3 regions of the Bacillus sp. NEAU-Y102 genome follow, and region 1 is predicted to be linked to each of the others. Evidence: riboswitches for the same ligand, from Rfam matches in the RefSeq annotation. Region 1 holds a riboswitch; each other region holds the start of a gene.

Region 1 (4,639 bases):
TTATGGCTTTACTTTTTGATGGTAGTATTGTTTTGCATTGGAATATACTTTATGAAATGGAAGAATGTTTTTGCGGTAAAGTATATTATTCTAATTGGCTATAATGTATTAGATTGTATCCACAACATTATGATTTATTATGGTAGCGATGCGGAATTTGACGGTGGAAATATAGTAGAAGTATTTTTTATTTTGTTTGCACCAATCTTTGTGAATAAAAGATATTTCTGGTTAGTTCCAGCGATACTTGTCGGGAAGTACGCTTTTACAGGAATCATTATTCAATCTTCTCTCGTTTTAATCCCAATGGCATTATATAGTGTATTTACTATTATATGTTGGATTATATTTTTGAGGGTTCAGTCTTACGTTCGTACGCTTGAGATGATGGACAAAGAAATAAAACAAACAGAAAAACTAGCAGCTGTTGGAAAGATGGCAACGGTTATTGGTTATAAGATTAGAAGACCTTTAGCAAACTTAAAAAAACTTGTGAATAAACAAGCAGACAAGCATCCAGAGGATAAAATTTATAGTGATATTATGAAACAAGAAGTAGATCGGATTCATATAATTGCTACAGAACTTAGTGGATTTGAGAAATCTAAATCACTAGAATCAGAAACTCATAACATACAAGAAATTATCTCTTATGTTATTCGAGTTATGGAAAAGCCTGCTTTAAAACAAGGAGTCCACATACAAGGTATTTACAGTAAAGACTTACCATCAATTACATGTGATGAAAAACGATTAAAACAGGTCTTTTTTAATTTAATTAAAAATGCAATTGAAGCAATGTCAGTTGGCGGAACAATTACGATTAAAGTTACTGTAAAAGAAGGAATCATCGTTCAAGTGAAAGATGAGGGATGCGGCATTCCGAAAGATAAAATTCCAAAGTTAAACGAAGCCTTTTATACAACGAAAGAAACAGGAACTGGTCTAGGTTTAGTAGTTACAGAAAAAATTATTAAAGATCACAACGGTAAAATGAGTTTTGAAAGTGAAGTTGGGGCTGGAACGACGGTTGAGGTTATGTTACCACTGCATTAACTACAAAAAACATCACTTATTTGGAAGTGATGTTTTTTTATTTTATCCCGCTATTTGCCGGGCAGCCCGATTGGTGAGGGCTGATTAAAGTTTCACTTTATCTATAAAGAATGTATGATGTGTTTTTAATATCAAAATGTTTTTTGAAAGTTTTCATTATGGATTTTCCGGGGGGAATTTAGACTATAAAAATTAATTATTTTTTTCTAAAAAAACTATTTTCTTTTTTGGGTTTTAATGGTATATTCAAAACACGATAAATAAATTCCTATATTTGGCACACTATTCGAAAGGATAGGTCGCAAAGCTAAGAGTCTAAAGTAATGAAAATTACTATGATAGTCTGGTTGCAGTTTGGATTTTCACACATAGTTGTATGTATGAAAATCGAAGAGGCAACTGGACTTTTTGTTTTCTCAAAAAAAAATAAATGGGCACACTGTTCGAAAGAATAGGTCGCAAAGCTAAGAGTCTAAGGTAATAAAAATTACTATGATAGTCTGGTTGCAGTTTGGATTTTCACACATAGTTGTGTGTATGAAAATCGAAGAGGCAACTGGACTTTTTGTTGTCTCAAAAAAAATAAATAGGCACACTGTTCGAAAGGATAGGTCGCAAAGCTAAGAGTCTAAGGTAATGAAAATTACTATGATAGTCTGGTTGCAGTTTGGATTTTCACACATGTTGTGATATATGAAAATCGAAAAGGCAACCAGGCTTTTTATTTTTTCAGAATACACATTATGATTGTAAATTTAGTCGATTAATACATTTAATGTTCAGAATATTCGGTACATAAAAAGCGAGGGAGGGAAGTATATTGCAAAATCAAATAGGGAAATTTGGGCGTATACTTCTCGCTGGAGGAATATTATTTACACAAGTTGGTGTGCTAGACTACTCTGCAACGAAAGTTTATGCGGTTACAAATGACGAGCAAGGACGTTTAATCGTTCATATGGATAAACAAGAAATAAAAGTTGATGAAAATGTAGTATTAAAGATTACAAATACAAATAAACAAGATGCTAATATCGAGCTGAAATTATCTAATGAACAGCTCTTTAATGAAGAAGAAACGAAAAAAATGAATGAAAATAATAAAGCGATTCAAAACATTTCAGTAACAGAAGATCACATTGTAAAAATTGAAAAGAATGAACAAAGTAATTCTATCGGTGACGTATATGTAGTCATTCAAATGAAAAAAGCTGGAGAGTACAAATTTGAACCGATAGTGAAGTTTGAAGGGAATGAAAAGAAAATTGAATCTCCTTCTCTACATGTTGTAGAGAAAAAAGAGGCTTTAAATGTAGCTATTTCTGATGAAAATCCAAAGGCTTCAGAGGAAGTTGTGAAAAAAAAAAATGAAAAAGTAAAAGTATCGGAAGAAAATAAAAAACAAGAAATAAATCCTACTAATGCTGAAGTTCCAAAAGAAACGAAGACTTTAGAGAAAGAAAAGGTTAATGAAGAACTCGTATCAAAGGAAAATGAATTAAAAGAGAGCAATAAGGTAAACGAAAATAATCAGGAATTACCTGCTATTCAAGCTGAGAAGGTATTAAAGAGCCAATCTCTACTAGCTGCTAGTCCTGTTACAAGTATTCTTAGATATCCAAATGTAAAGGTAATAAATAATAGAACAGGTGAAGGGCCTTCTATCCCGGGTAAATATGCTTTTAGATTTGTTTGGAGCCCACAAGTAACATATGAGGTAAAGGGTAGTAGCAATGACAGAACTGGTCAAAGTCAATATACATTTAGAAATTCAAATAGAGAACAGTACGTATTAGTAAAAAAAGCTGGTGAATATCAAGGGAAATGGATTGATGTCCGTATTAATATTCACTCTATGACAGCTTCATCTGTAGATGTTAAAACACCAATAACTAAAGGTGATGCAAAAAACTTTTTACAATTATATGGGAACGGAAGGTCAGGCCAAACTTATAATGCTTCCTTTGAATTTTATGAACACGGAACAAGTAAAAAAGTACCATTAACGGCAATGTGGAATTTCAAAAGGATAAATAGTTATAAAAATGTAACGTTACGTAATGATGGTAGTCATTTAACGAATTTATACGTGTATGATACGAGTTCAATTAGGTATCAAGACAAAGGGAATAATAAAATAGAGTTTTCTGGAACAGCAGGCCCAGTAGCTACTCCAGAAGCAGATATGACAATTACATTTGATAATTTAACAGAATTACCGCTAGAAGTTAGATTAAATGCTTCAGGTGTTAATGTATCATACGACCAATTAGCGATTGCACAAATTGAAATTCCAGCTCCAAGTGTAATAGGAGATATCGTGGAAGATAATTCCCGTCAACTTTCTTATAAGGTATATCAAAATATGCCTGCTCAATCGAAAGATATTCACTATGCGAAATCTTTTGTATTAGAAAGTGAAGTGAATAAGGATTTTACTGTGAATGATGTTTCCATTCAAGATGTGGAAAGTGGAGATGATGTAAGTAGCTTCTTTGATATTAGCAGGAAAAACAATAAGGTCACTGCGGTTGCGAAAGCAAATGCGCTAAAAACAGAAGAATTCAACGGGAAAATTTACGAGATGACAATTACAGGTTCTCCTGTAAAAGGTGCTGATGTAATGAAATATTATAAAGATGGTTATCTTGAAATACCGGTGTCAGCTAAAAACTATTTAGATGACGATAAGAATGGGCAAGATAGTAATCGAGATGGAATCGCAAAAATAAGGTATAAAGGTATTCCGACTGGGAAACCAGTCCCACAAAAAGTAGTGCAAGGAACAGATTTAACAAAAATGGATATTTCTAAATTTGTGACAGATTTATCTGTAGATACGAATTTGGATGTAGATAAACCAATATCAGTAATGAAGTTAATCAATATTCCGGATACAAAAACAATAGGGAATCATACTGTAACGGTTGTAATTGAAACGAAGCAAGGTGTACAAGCGGAGATTCAAGTACCGGTTACTGTCGTTGATGGGACTTTAAAGTTAGTAGACGTACCAAAAGAAATTACCTTTGGAGATGTAACAATTCCATCGAAAACAACGACATACACACCGAAGGCGATTTCAAATTCTTTAAAGGTAACCGATAATCGTGTTAAAAAGCAAAAATGGAGTGTATATGTAAAGGAAATTACACCATTAACTTCAGCGCAAAATGACACATTGACGGGAGCATTGATTTACAAACGAAATGGAAAGGATACACCTTTAAGTAATTCTAGTATAGAAGCATTCTCGTATACTTCTAAAAACGACGAGGAGGTTTCATTAAATTGGAAGGAAAACGAGGGAATTCATTTACAAGTAAAACCAGGGCCGAATGTCAAAGCAAATACAAAATATGCTGGACAGCTAGAATGGACATTAACCGATGCTCCTCTCTAAAAATATATGAAATATATAAATTTTAGAAAGGAGAGAGTAATGAAAAAAATAGTTGGTATTATCGTTTCCACAGTTATATGTGTGCCGTTTCTTATGGCAAATGTAGTAACGGCTACAAGTACGAATTCAAAAGCGGGTATTACATTTTCGAATAGCTATACACCAAATACATCAACTGAT
Region 2 (4,639 bases), on a different contig from region 1:
TAACAGTATTATAGAACATATCGACGATGCTTTTCTCAGGATATACTGCTGTCGTATCATTCACTTGACTATAAAGTGCCATCTCGGCCTCTGTAATAACATTAAAATCATTTATATAATTATTATTATTTTGTAATGTATTGATTAAAACACCTTGTATTTGTTGTGCATAACGAGTAATCGTTGTCTCTTTCCAATTAACACTATTAAATATTATTTCTACGCTTTGCATATTTTTACTAAATACAAATTGTAATGTATTCGTGTCTTGTAGCTCATAATATGTTTCACCAATAATAATAGGTGACATTTCATATAATGTATTACCGTTTTGAAACTCTTCTATTTCTTCCTCATTCATTTCTTTAATTTGTTCCAGTTGCTCTTCAATCTGTAAATTCAAACTTTCATAGGAGAGAAAATTAGAAATTTCAATAGTAATCGGAAATAAACTTCCTCTTACATGATAAAGCACGACAATATGTTTTTCTTTAGAAATATGATATAACCACGTTGCAGTCGCTCCTATTAAATCTACAATGTGAGTCAAATTTGGAAATAGTTCAGTTTTTCTTTTTACCCCAAATTCTGTTCCTTGAACATCTTTAGGTATTTTAATACTTCCTTCTACTTTTCCTAAAAATTCTTTTACCATCTCATTATAAGAAATTGCTAATTTCATATTTATGTAAATTCCTCTCTCAAATATAATAAAGGTGTGAAAATTCACACCTTTTTCATCCCTTATTAACGGGCAAATTAGTTCAATTCATAATCAAAGGGGGGATCCCCCTTCGATTAGAATTGATCTTTCTTCTTATTCACTTTTAAACTCACCAATTAGCTCTTGTAATTCCTGAGAAAGCCAACTTAAAGAAGTCGCTAATTCTGCAATATCTTGTACTGATATTTCTTGCTCTTTCATGCTTTCTTCAACATTACTACTGCTGTTGGCATAAGTATTTGCAATATGTGATAATTCATTTACGACTTGAACAATATTCTGGCTATTTTGTAAAATGTCACTCGAATTACCAGAGACAGCTTTTACTTGATCTGTAACAGATTGCGCTGATTTTGAAATTTTTTCAAAGAAATCTCCACTACTTTGAACAAGTGAAATTCCAGTTTCTACTTCTTTTGAACCTTTTTGCATTGAAACTACAGCATCTTCTGTCTCAGCTTGTGTTTCACCAATTAATTTCGCTATATCTTTTGCAGACGCTTCAGTTTGTTCTGCTAATTTTCGTACTTCATCAGCAACAACTGCAAACCCTCTTCCAGCTGCTCCAGCACGTGAAGCCTCAATAGAAGCATTTAAAGCTAATAAATTTGTTTGATTTGAAATACCTGTAATTACAGTTACGATATCACTAATTTCTTTTGACCTTGTTTCTAACGAATAAATGATGGAAGATAAATCCTGTACTGCATTTTGGATTAAACTCATTTGATTAATAATTTGTCCAATCACTTCATTACCTTCAATTGAATGTTGCTCCATACCTTCAGAAGCAACCGCAACTTGTTTTGCAGCCCCAGTTATCTCTTCTACCTTATCTTCCATTCCATGTACAATTCCTAAACATTGTTGTACTGAAGTTTTTTGAGACTGTGCCCCTACTCTTAAACCTTCAATAGAACTTGCAATCTCTTGAACTGCCATACTGTTTTCCTCTGTACTCGCCGACAATTCTTGTGAAGAAGAAGAAACTTGCTCAGCAGTTTGCCTTACTTTATCTATAATCCCTTTAAATTTTTCAATCGTGTTATTGAAATAAACATTAATAATTCCAATATCATCTGGTCTTTCTTTTAATTTAATACTTAAATCACCTTCACCAATTTTACGTAATCCTTCTCGTAAATCTTTTAATGGAGCTAGCGAGTGACGCACGATAAAGAATTGAGTAATAGTCGCAATTGCTAATGAAATAATGATAAAGAGTAAGCCCTGTATCATAAACTTCTCTTTTGTAATAGGAACAATGGAAGCATCTAAGTCAGCCGCAATAATTGCAACAATATTGTTTTCTCCATCTGTAATTGGTTCTAATATTGTCACCCACGAACCTATTTCATCTTCATATACTTCTGTCATTTGGGCCTTTTTCGTATCAATGACCTTATCGTATGCCTTCATCCAATGAGCGGGTTGTTCATAATAATCTCCCGGCTTTATAGGGAATGCATTTGTTAACTCTGTAGTCAAACCAACGAGTTGTAATTCCCGCTTTTCATTCGGTTTTGCTCCTGTAACATACGTTTGTCCAACACTTTTCAATTCTTTTGACACTTCATCTAATTTCTCTGTTAACTTTTCTTTTTTCACTTTTTCGGCTGTAGGATCTTTCGCCATGTCTCTAACTAATTCTACATCCAATTTTTTCAACACTATTTCTCCTGTTTCAATAGACTGTCTTTCAAATAAAGACATCATACTATTTTGAAACATGTTGAAACTTAACGCGCCCATACTTCCAACAAGTGTCAAAATAACTAATACGGTTAATAAGACGTTCTTTTGAAGGAACGATAACTTATGCCAATATTTTTTCATTAATATCCACCTTCCTTAATGATACTAAATAAAAAAACAAAATATATGAATATTTTGTTTAAAGATGTTTCTCAATATGTTCGAGAATAAAAAAAAGCCAATGTAAAAGCATTGGCCAAGACCAACCCTATCCGTCCGGTAACTGGCTAGCATAGCCTTTCGACCTTAGCTCCTGTAGTTTTGCGTCCTCATGTTTCCATCAGTTTGCCTTTCTCGCTGAACGAGTTGAACGATATGGGAGTTCTATGAGAATCATATATTCTCTATCAAAGGTTACAACATATAAATCAAAATGTCTACTTATTTAGAGATATAAATACAAATTTTTAAAGAATTGCTTTTTCGAAATAATTTCAAAAAGTACGTGAATGTTACTTTTTTTGTGTTATATAATAAAAAATGTATAAATAACAAGGATTTCTTCGGGTATTTATTTAATTTTCATTCAAATTAAACTATTCGAATATATCTTAACTAATGAATTTCGGAGGTAGTTTATCATGTTTTGGCTACAATTTCTTACCTTGTTACTCTGTATTTTTATTGGTGCACGCCTAGGCGGAGTTGGTTTAGGAGTAATGGGTGGAGTTGGTATGGCAATACTCGTTTTTGTCTTCCACTTACAACCGACCGCGCCTCCTATCGATGTAATGCTTATGATTTTGGCAGTAATTACAGCCGCTGGTGCTTTGCAAGCTGCTGGAGGAATGGACTATCTTGTTCACCTAGCTGAAAAAGCATTACGAAAAAATCCAAAGCGTATTACTTTTTTTGCTCCAATTGTTACTTATTTATTCACACTATGTGCAGGTACTGGTCACGTTGCCTATTCTGTACTTCCTGTTATTGCAGAAGTCTCTCGTGAATCAGGGATTAGACCGGAACGCCCAATGTCGATTGCCGTAATCGCTTCTCAACAAGCAATTACAGCTAGCCCAATTTCAGCTGCCACAGTTGCTCTTTTAGCAATGTTAGCTGACTATAAAATCACTTTATTAGATATTTTAAAAGTGAGTATTCCTTCTACTTTCATTGCTTGTATGTTAGCAGCATTCGTTGCTAGTAAGATGGGAAAAGAATTAAATGAAGACCCTGAATACTTAAAACGATTAAAAGAAGGAATGATTCCTAAGCTTGAAGAGAAAAAAGAATTTGTAGGTGTAAAGGGCGCAAAATTATCAGTTATCCTTTTCCTTGTAGGAACCTTCCTTGTTGTACTTCTTGGTTCATTTGAAGCACTTCGTCCAGGATGGATAGTTGATGGGAAGTTAGCCCGTCTTTCCATGCCGAACACAATTGAGATGGTTATGTTAACTATCGCGGCTCTTATTATTATTTTCTGTAAACCAAATGTAGAAAGCATTGTGTCTGGTAACGTCTTTAAAGCAGGAGCAACAGCAGTTGTTGCTATTTTCGGTATCGCTTGGATGGGAGATACTTTCTTTAATGGAAACTTAAATATGATTCAAGGATCCATTCAGCATTTAGTAACAAGTGCACCTTGGCTATTTGCCATCGCACTATTCATTCTATCTATTTTACTGTACAGCCAAGCAGCAACAGTACGTGCCTTAATGCCACTTGGACTATCCCTTGGTATTCCACCAGCACTACTGATTGCGATGTTCCCTGCAGTAAACGGATATTTCTTCATTCCAAACTACGGGACAATCGTTGCTGCCATTAACTTTGACCGTACCGGTACAACAGGTATTGGTAAATACGTATTAAATCATAGCTTTATGATTCCAGGCTTAATTGCAACATTTACTTCTATCGGAATTGGAATGCTCTTAATTTCAATTATGTTTTAAAGAAAAAGCACAAACCTTTATTTAAAAAGGTTTGTGCTTTTTTAATCAAACGTTTGTTTAAATTTTTTGGGCAGTCTACTTCTCGATGTAGCACTTAAAATACTACATGTCCTTTTCTACAAACTTCTCTTTACTTCTTCAGCTAATTTTCTCGTACTTTCATATGCAGATTCAGCTAAACTAATTGCTGAAACAACTGAAATACCATCCGCACCCGCTTCTATAACTGCCGCTGTATTTTCAATTGTAATCCCACCAATACCAA
Region 3 (4,639 bases), on a different contig from region 1:
CTACTTTCTAATAAAACATATAAACTATCTACCCTAAAGAATGTAGGGAGCAGATAGCAGATGGTTTAGGTGTTTTGATATTTGTCCTATTTTCGGGATTCACTTCAGGATAAGGTATAGATTTTTATATAGAAATGCTTCCCTCTATGTTTTATCATAGAGGGTTATTTTTTTATGTAAAAATGATAGGAAATAATGAATAATATATGTAAAGAAAAAAGCGAGGTGAATGAGAGTGAGCAAATTTTTAATACCGTATTCATTTTCTATATTAAGTTTCTTTATTTCAGCAACAGCACTTGATTTATATGATAGGATGGGAAACGATAGTGAGCTGGTTTCGCCGAACATAATTGGAAAGATAATTCAATCTACTGCGCAAATGGGAGTCCTTACATTGTATTTCGGAGTACCTATTATTTTAGGTGGCTGTCTACTTGGTGAGCTATTGTTTAGAGGTATCATTTTACGATTTAAACTAAGCTATATTATATCTTTATTATTATATCTATTTTTAGCTTTTAGTATTGTTTTCGTAACGGTAGGCATTCCAACTACATATGAAGATTCTAATACATTTTTCATAGGGATAACTATGATTTGTGCTGTTACATTCTTTGTGAGTCGGAATATATGGGAAAACAAGTTAATAATGGAGTGACAAAATGAAATACACCTGTCCATGTTGCGGATATAAAGTTTCACTTTATTGGATCAGTTAGAAAACCGACTAGTGAAGATGTGAAGGATGCTAGTTGGCCGCGAATTTGTTAAGTAAAATGTTATTACTCGATTCGATGGGAGTAATAACATTTTTTATTTAATGCTGAAAGAATTACTGCCGTCTTATAAAGTAATAAGGAGGACTACATCGGTAAATTTTATTGATGGATATATTAGGAATGAATACAAAAGTATAGATGTATAGTCGACTTTGTGTATTTAATGTTATCATATTGAATGATATGGAAATTTTTAATAGAATAAGTAACTAAAAATTCAAAGGTAATGAAGCTTTTGTTGTATAAAGAAAATACTTAGTAGTAATCAACAATATTAAAAATAAGATTCGTATTTATATAAATTTAGTAGAAATGGGGTTTTAAAAAGGAATGAGTATCAGCATAACGCGGCAAAAGATTTTGGCGGCCGCTTCTCAAATTGTGCAATGTAAAGGGGTTGCTAAATTAACCTTAGAAGCAGTGGCAAAAGAGGCGGGTGTAAGTAAAGGTGGATTATTGTATCACTTTGCAAATAAAGAAGCTTTAATAGAAGGTATGATAGTCAGAGGGATAGAGGATTATGAGGGCGCTATTTACAATAAAGTAGCGGAAGACTCAGAGAGGAAAGGGAGATGGGTTCGCTCTTTTGTAGAGGAAAGATTAAGTAATGAGAGAAGAACAGAAGAGTTGTCTAGTAGTATGATGGCAGCATTCATGTTAAAACCTGAATTACTTGAGCCATTACAACAATCATTTCAGCAACTGCAAAAGAATATAGAAAACGATGAGATAGATTCAGTTTGTGCAACAATTATTAGATTAGCAGCAGATGGATTATGGTATTCGGAATATTTAGGGGTTGGCAGACTAAGCCCCGAGTTAAGAGAAAAAGTGATTCAAGCTCTTATTGATAATTCGTATAAATAGAATATACGAACTATATAATGCGAAAACAATTCACCATTACTTATTTAATGTAGTGGTGAATTGTTTTTTTTATTAGAAAAATAGAACAATTTTATAGAGTATTGAATTATAACCGTCCAGACGGTATAGTAATATTTGGTTTAAGAGGAAAATGAAACAAAAAAAGAATAAAAGATATTTTTAGCACACTATTCGAAAGGATAGGCCGCAAAGCTTAGAGTCTACGGTAATACATATTGGTTACTAAGATCGTCTGGTTGCACATTTTTGATGCAACCGGACGGTCTTTTTTTGTTATATAAATATAAAAAAATAGGAGGGAACTATGCAAATGAAAAGTACTAAAAGGCATATTTCAATGGTTTCATTAGTTTTTCTAGTATTATTTTCAGTGCTGAATGTGTGGGCTCCAGTTATTCAAGCTGCTGTGATGAAAAGTCCAGTGGACGAAATTAATATTTCCCGTACTGATGGCACGACATCTGAACCGTATCAAGCCTCAGATGGTATGAAAGTAGAAGTGAAGTGGTCAGCTAAAGAAAAAATAAAAAGTGGAGATCAATTCACAATTGATATGCCAAAAGAGTTTCGAAAAGACCTTATGAATATGAGTTTTCCTTTAAAAGATGCTGAAGGAAAAACAGTTGGTACATGTGAGATGAAAAAGGGTCTATTAACGTGTACTATGGGTGATTACGTAGAAGGAAAGAATAACATTAAAGGCTCTTTATTCGTAGAATTCTACTTTGGTCTAGAAGCATATGATGGTGTTAAAGAAATTCCATTAGAATTTAACGTTGATGGTCAAATCGTCAATAAAGAAGTAAGTGTAAATAATACGACAGAGAGACCGAAGCCACAGCCCAATACGGAAAATTTATTGAAATGGGGTTCTTATAATCAAGAAGATCCTTCAATTGCTGATTGGCTTGTATACGTAAATGCAACTGGAACAGAAATGCAAGATCTTAAATTAACAGATACATTAGGACCTGGGCATGAGTTAATTACAGACAGCGTAGTATTAGAAGAGGCTGTATTTGAAGATGGTTATGCACCAACAAATATTAAGCCAGCAGATTTATCTAACATTAAAATAAATGCAACGAAGACTGGATTTACAATTGAGTTTCCAGACAGTTCAAAAGGTTATATTTTAAGATATAAAACAAAGGTTACAAATCCTGCTGCAAAGCCTCATAAAAATACTGTGAAATTAGAAGGTAAAAATATTAAAACTGAAGAAAAAGTAGGACAAGTATTTGTAAGTGGTGGAGGAGGATCCGGTTCAGGTGACAATAATCCACCTAGCATTGAAAAAAATATAGTTGATGAGAATGGCAAGCTTGTAGAGAATGAGCAGTTAACACAAATGGATCAAGTTATTCAATACCAAGTTGGTACACATATACCGAACGATCCTCCTAAATACACATCTATGGTAATTAGTGATGATTTAGAAGATGTTTTAGAAGTATTAGAGGCAAAAGTGTATGATCAAAATGGCCAAGATATTACTTCTAAAGGAACGTTAAATATAGATAAACAAAGAAGTGAAGTAACATTTACTTTTGGTGAGAGTTTTGACTATAAGTCATATGAAGACCAGATAATCAATCTCAGTATCAAGGCGAAAATAAAAAATAATGCAGACTTATCTTCTTACGTAGATAAGAAGATTCCTAATAAAGCGGAATTGCATTTTGATGATAAAACATTAACATCAAAAGAAGTAACTATTACGCCGCCTGAAGCTCCAAAAGATGGTACAGTATTGATTCATAAAACAGATTCTGAGAATCCGAATAAAGGGTTAAAAGGTGCCGAATTTGAAGTTCGAAATAGTGCAAATGAAGTTGTTGCAAAACTAAAAACGGACGAAAAAGGTTTTTCAGTACCTCAAACTTTAGCTCCTGGGACGTATAAAATTTATGAAACAGTAGCACCAGAAGGATATCAAAAATTAACAAGCCCAGTAGAGGTTACACTTCAAGCTGGAGAAACAAAAACAATTGAAATTAAAAATACTATGCAAAAGGGTCAAATTGAAGTAAAGAAAATTGATTCGGAAAATGGTGAAAAACCATTGGAAAATGCAGAGTTTGATATAGTAAAAGACGGTGTAGTAGTCGAACATATTGTTACAGATAAAGATGGTAAGGCAATCTCTAAACCGTTAGCACCAGGAAAATATATTTTAAAAGAAACAAAAGCACCTGAAGGCTACCAATTAAAAGAAACAGAGTTCGAAGTAAATGTAACAGGGGACGGCATATTCCCAATACAAGTGGAAAATGCAATGGTAGACAAAGGGAATATAGAAATTACAAAAGTGGACAAAGAAAACGGGGCAGTATTAGCCGGTGTCGAATTTGAAGTCCAAGATGAGAAAGATGGCGTAGTAAGAAAAGTAGTAACAGATAAAGATGGAAAAGCAAACGTTTCAGATCTATCAGTAGGAAAGTACAAATTAGTAGAGACGAAAAGCTTACCAGGTTACAAAAATCTAGCAGAACCAGTACTATTTGAAATTACAAAAGGTATGACAAAAGCTTTATCAATAAAAGTAGAAAATGAGCAGTTAGACAAAGGCTCAGTAGAAATTACAAAAATAGATAAAGATAGTCAAAAAGTATTAGAAGGCGTAGTCTTCGAAGTGCAAGATGAGCAAGGAAAAGTAGTAACAGAAGTAAAAACAGATAAAGATGGTAAAGCAAAAATCTCAGATTTATCAGTAGGAAAGTACAAATTAGTAGAGACGAAAAGTTTACCTGGCTACAAAAAGCTAACAGAACCAGTATCATTCGAAATTACAAAAGGTATGACAACAGTCCTATCGTTGAAAGTAGAAAATGAACAGTTAGATAAAGGTTCAGTAGAAATTACAAAAGTAGATAAAGACAACAAAAAAGCATTAAAAGGCGTAGTCTTTGAAGTGCAAGATGAAGCTGGAACAGTAGTAAAGGAAGTAAAAACAGATAAAGATGGTA

The links. Region 1 has a riboswitch for cyclic di-GMP ahead of ACYFX0_RS11765 (WxL domain-containing protein). Riboswitches for the same ligand answer to the same signal wherever they lie in the genome.
Region 2: another riboswitch for cyclic di-GMP. It lies ahead of ACYFX0_RS22230 (methyl-accepting chemotaxis protein); the one in region 1 lies ahead of ACYFX0_RS11765 (WxL domain-containing protein).
Region 3: another riboswitch for cyclic di-GMP. It lies ahead of ACYFX0_RS08740 (SpaA isopeptide-forming pilin-related protein); the one in region 1 lies ahead of ACYFX0_RS11765 (WxL domain-containing protein).

Annotation. Positions count from the first base shown of each region.
Region 1 is NZ_JBTWFK010000003.1:447,011-451,649, reverse strand. It holds gene ACYFX0_RS11770 (ATP-binding protein) at 1-1,056, shown strand, start outside; cyclic di-GMP riboswitch class I at 1,323-1,411, shown strand; cyclic di-GMP riboswitch class I at 1,480-1,568, shown strand; cyclic di-GMP riboswitch class I at 1,636-1,724, shown strand; gene ACYFX0_RS11765 (WxL domain-containing protein) at 1,877-4,459, shown strand; gene ACYFX0_RS11760 (cell wall anchor protein) at 4,499-4,639, shown strand, end outside.
Region 2 is NZ_JBTWFK010000009.1:108,443-113,081, reverse strand. It holds gene ACYFX0_RS22235 (non-ribosomal peptide synthetase family protein) at 1-682, opposite strand, end outside; gene ACYFX0_RS22230 (methyl-accepting chemotaxis protein) at 818-2,560, opposite strand; cyclic di-GMP riboswitch class I at 2,695-2,779, opposite strand; gene ACYFX0_RS22225 (anaerobic C4-dicarboxylate transporter family protein) at 3,061-4,374, shown strand; gene thiE (thiamine phosphate synthase) at 4,491-4,639, opposite strand, start outside.
Region 3 is NZ_JBTWFK010000002.1:447,927-452,565, reverse strand. It holds gene ACYFX0_RS08755 (DUF975 family protein) at 1-11, shown strand, start outside; gene ACYFX0_RS08750 (hypothetical protein) at 236-661, shown strand; gene ACYFX0_RS08745 (TetR/AcrR family transcriptional regulator) at 1,113-1,649, shown strand; cyclic di-GMP riboswitch class I at 1,822-1,914, shown strand; gene ACYFX0_RS08740 (SpaA isopeptide-forming pilin-related protein) at 1,975-4,639, shown strand, end outside.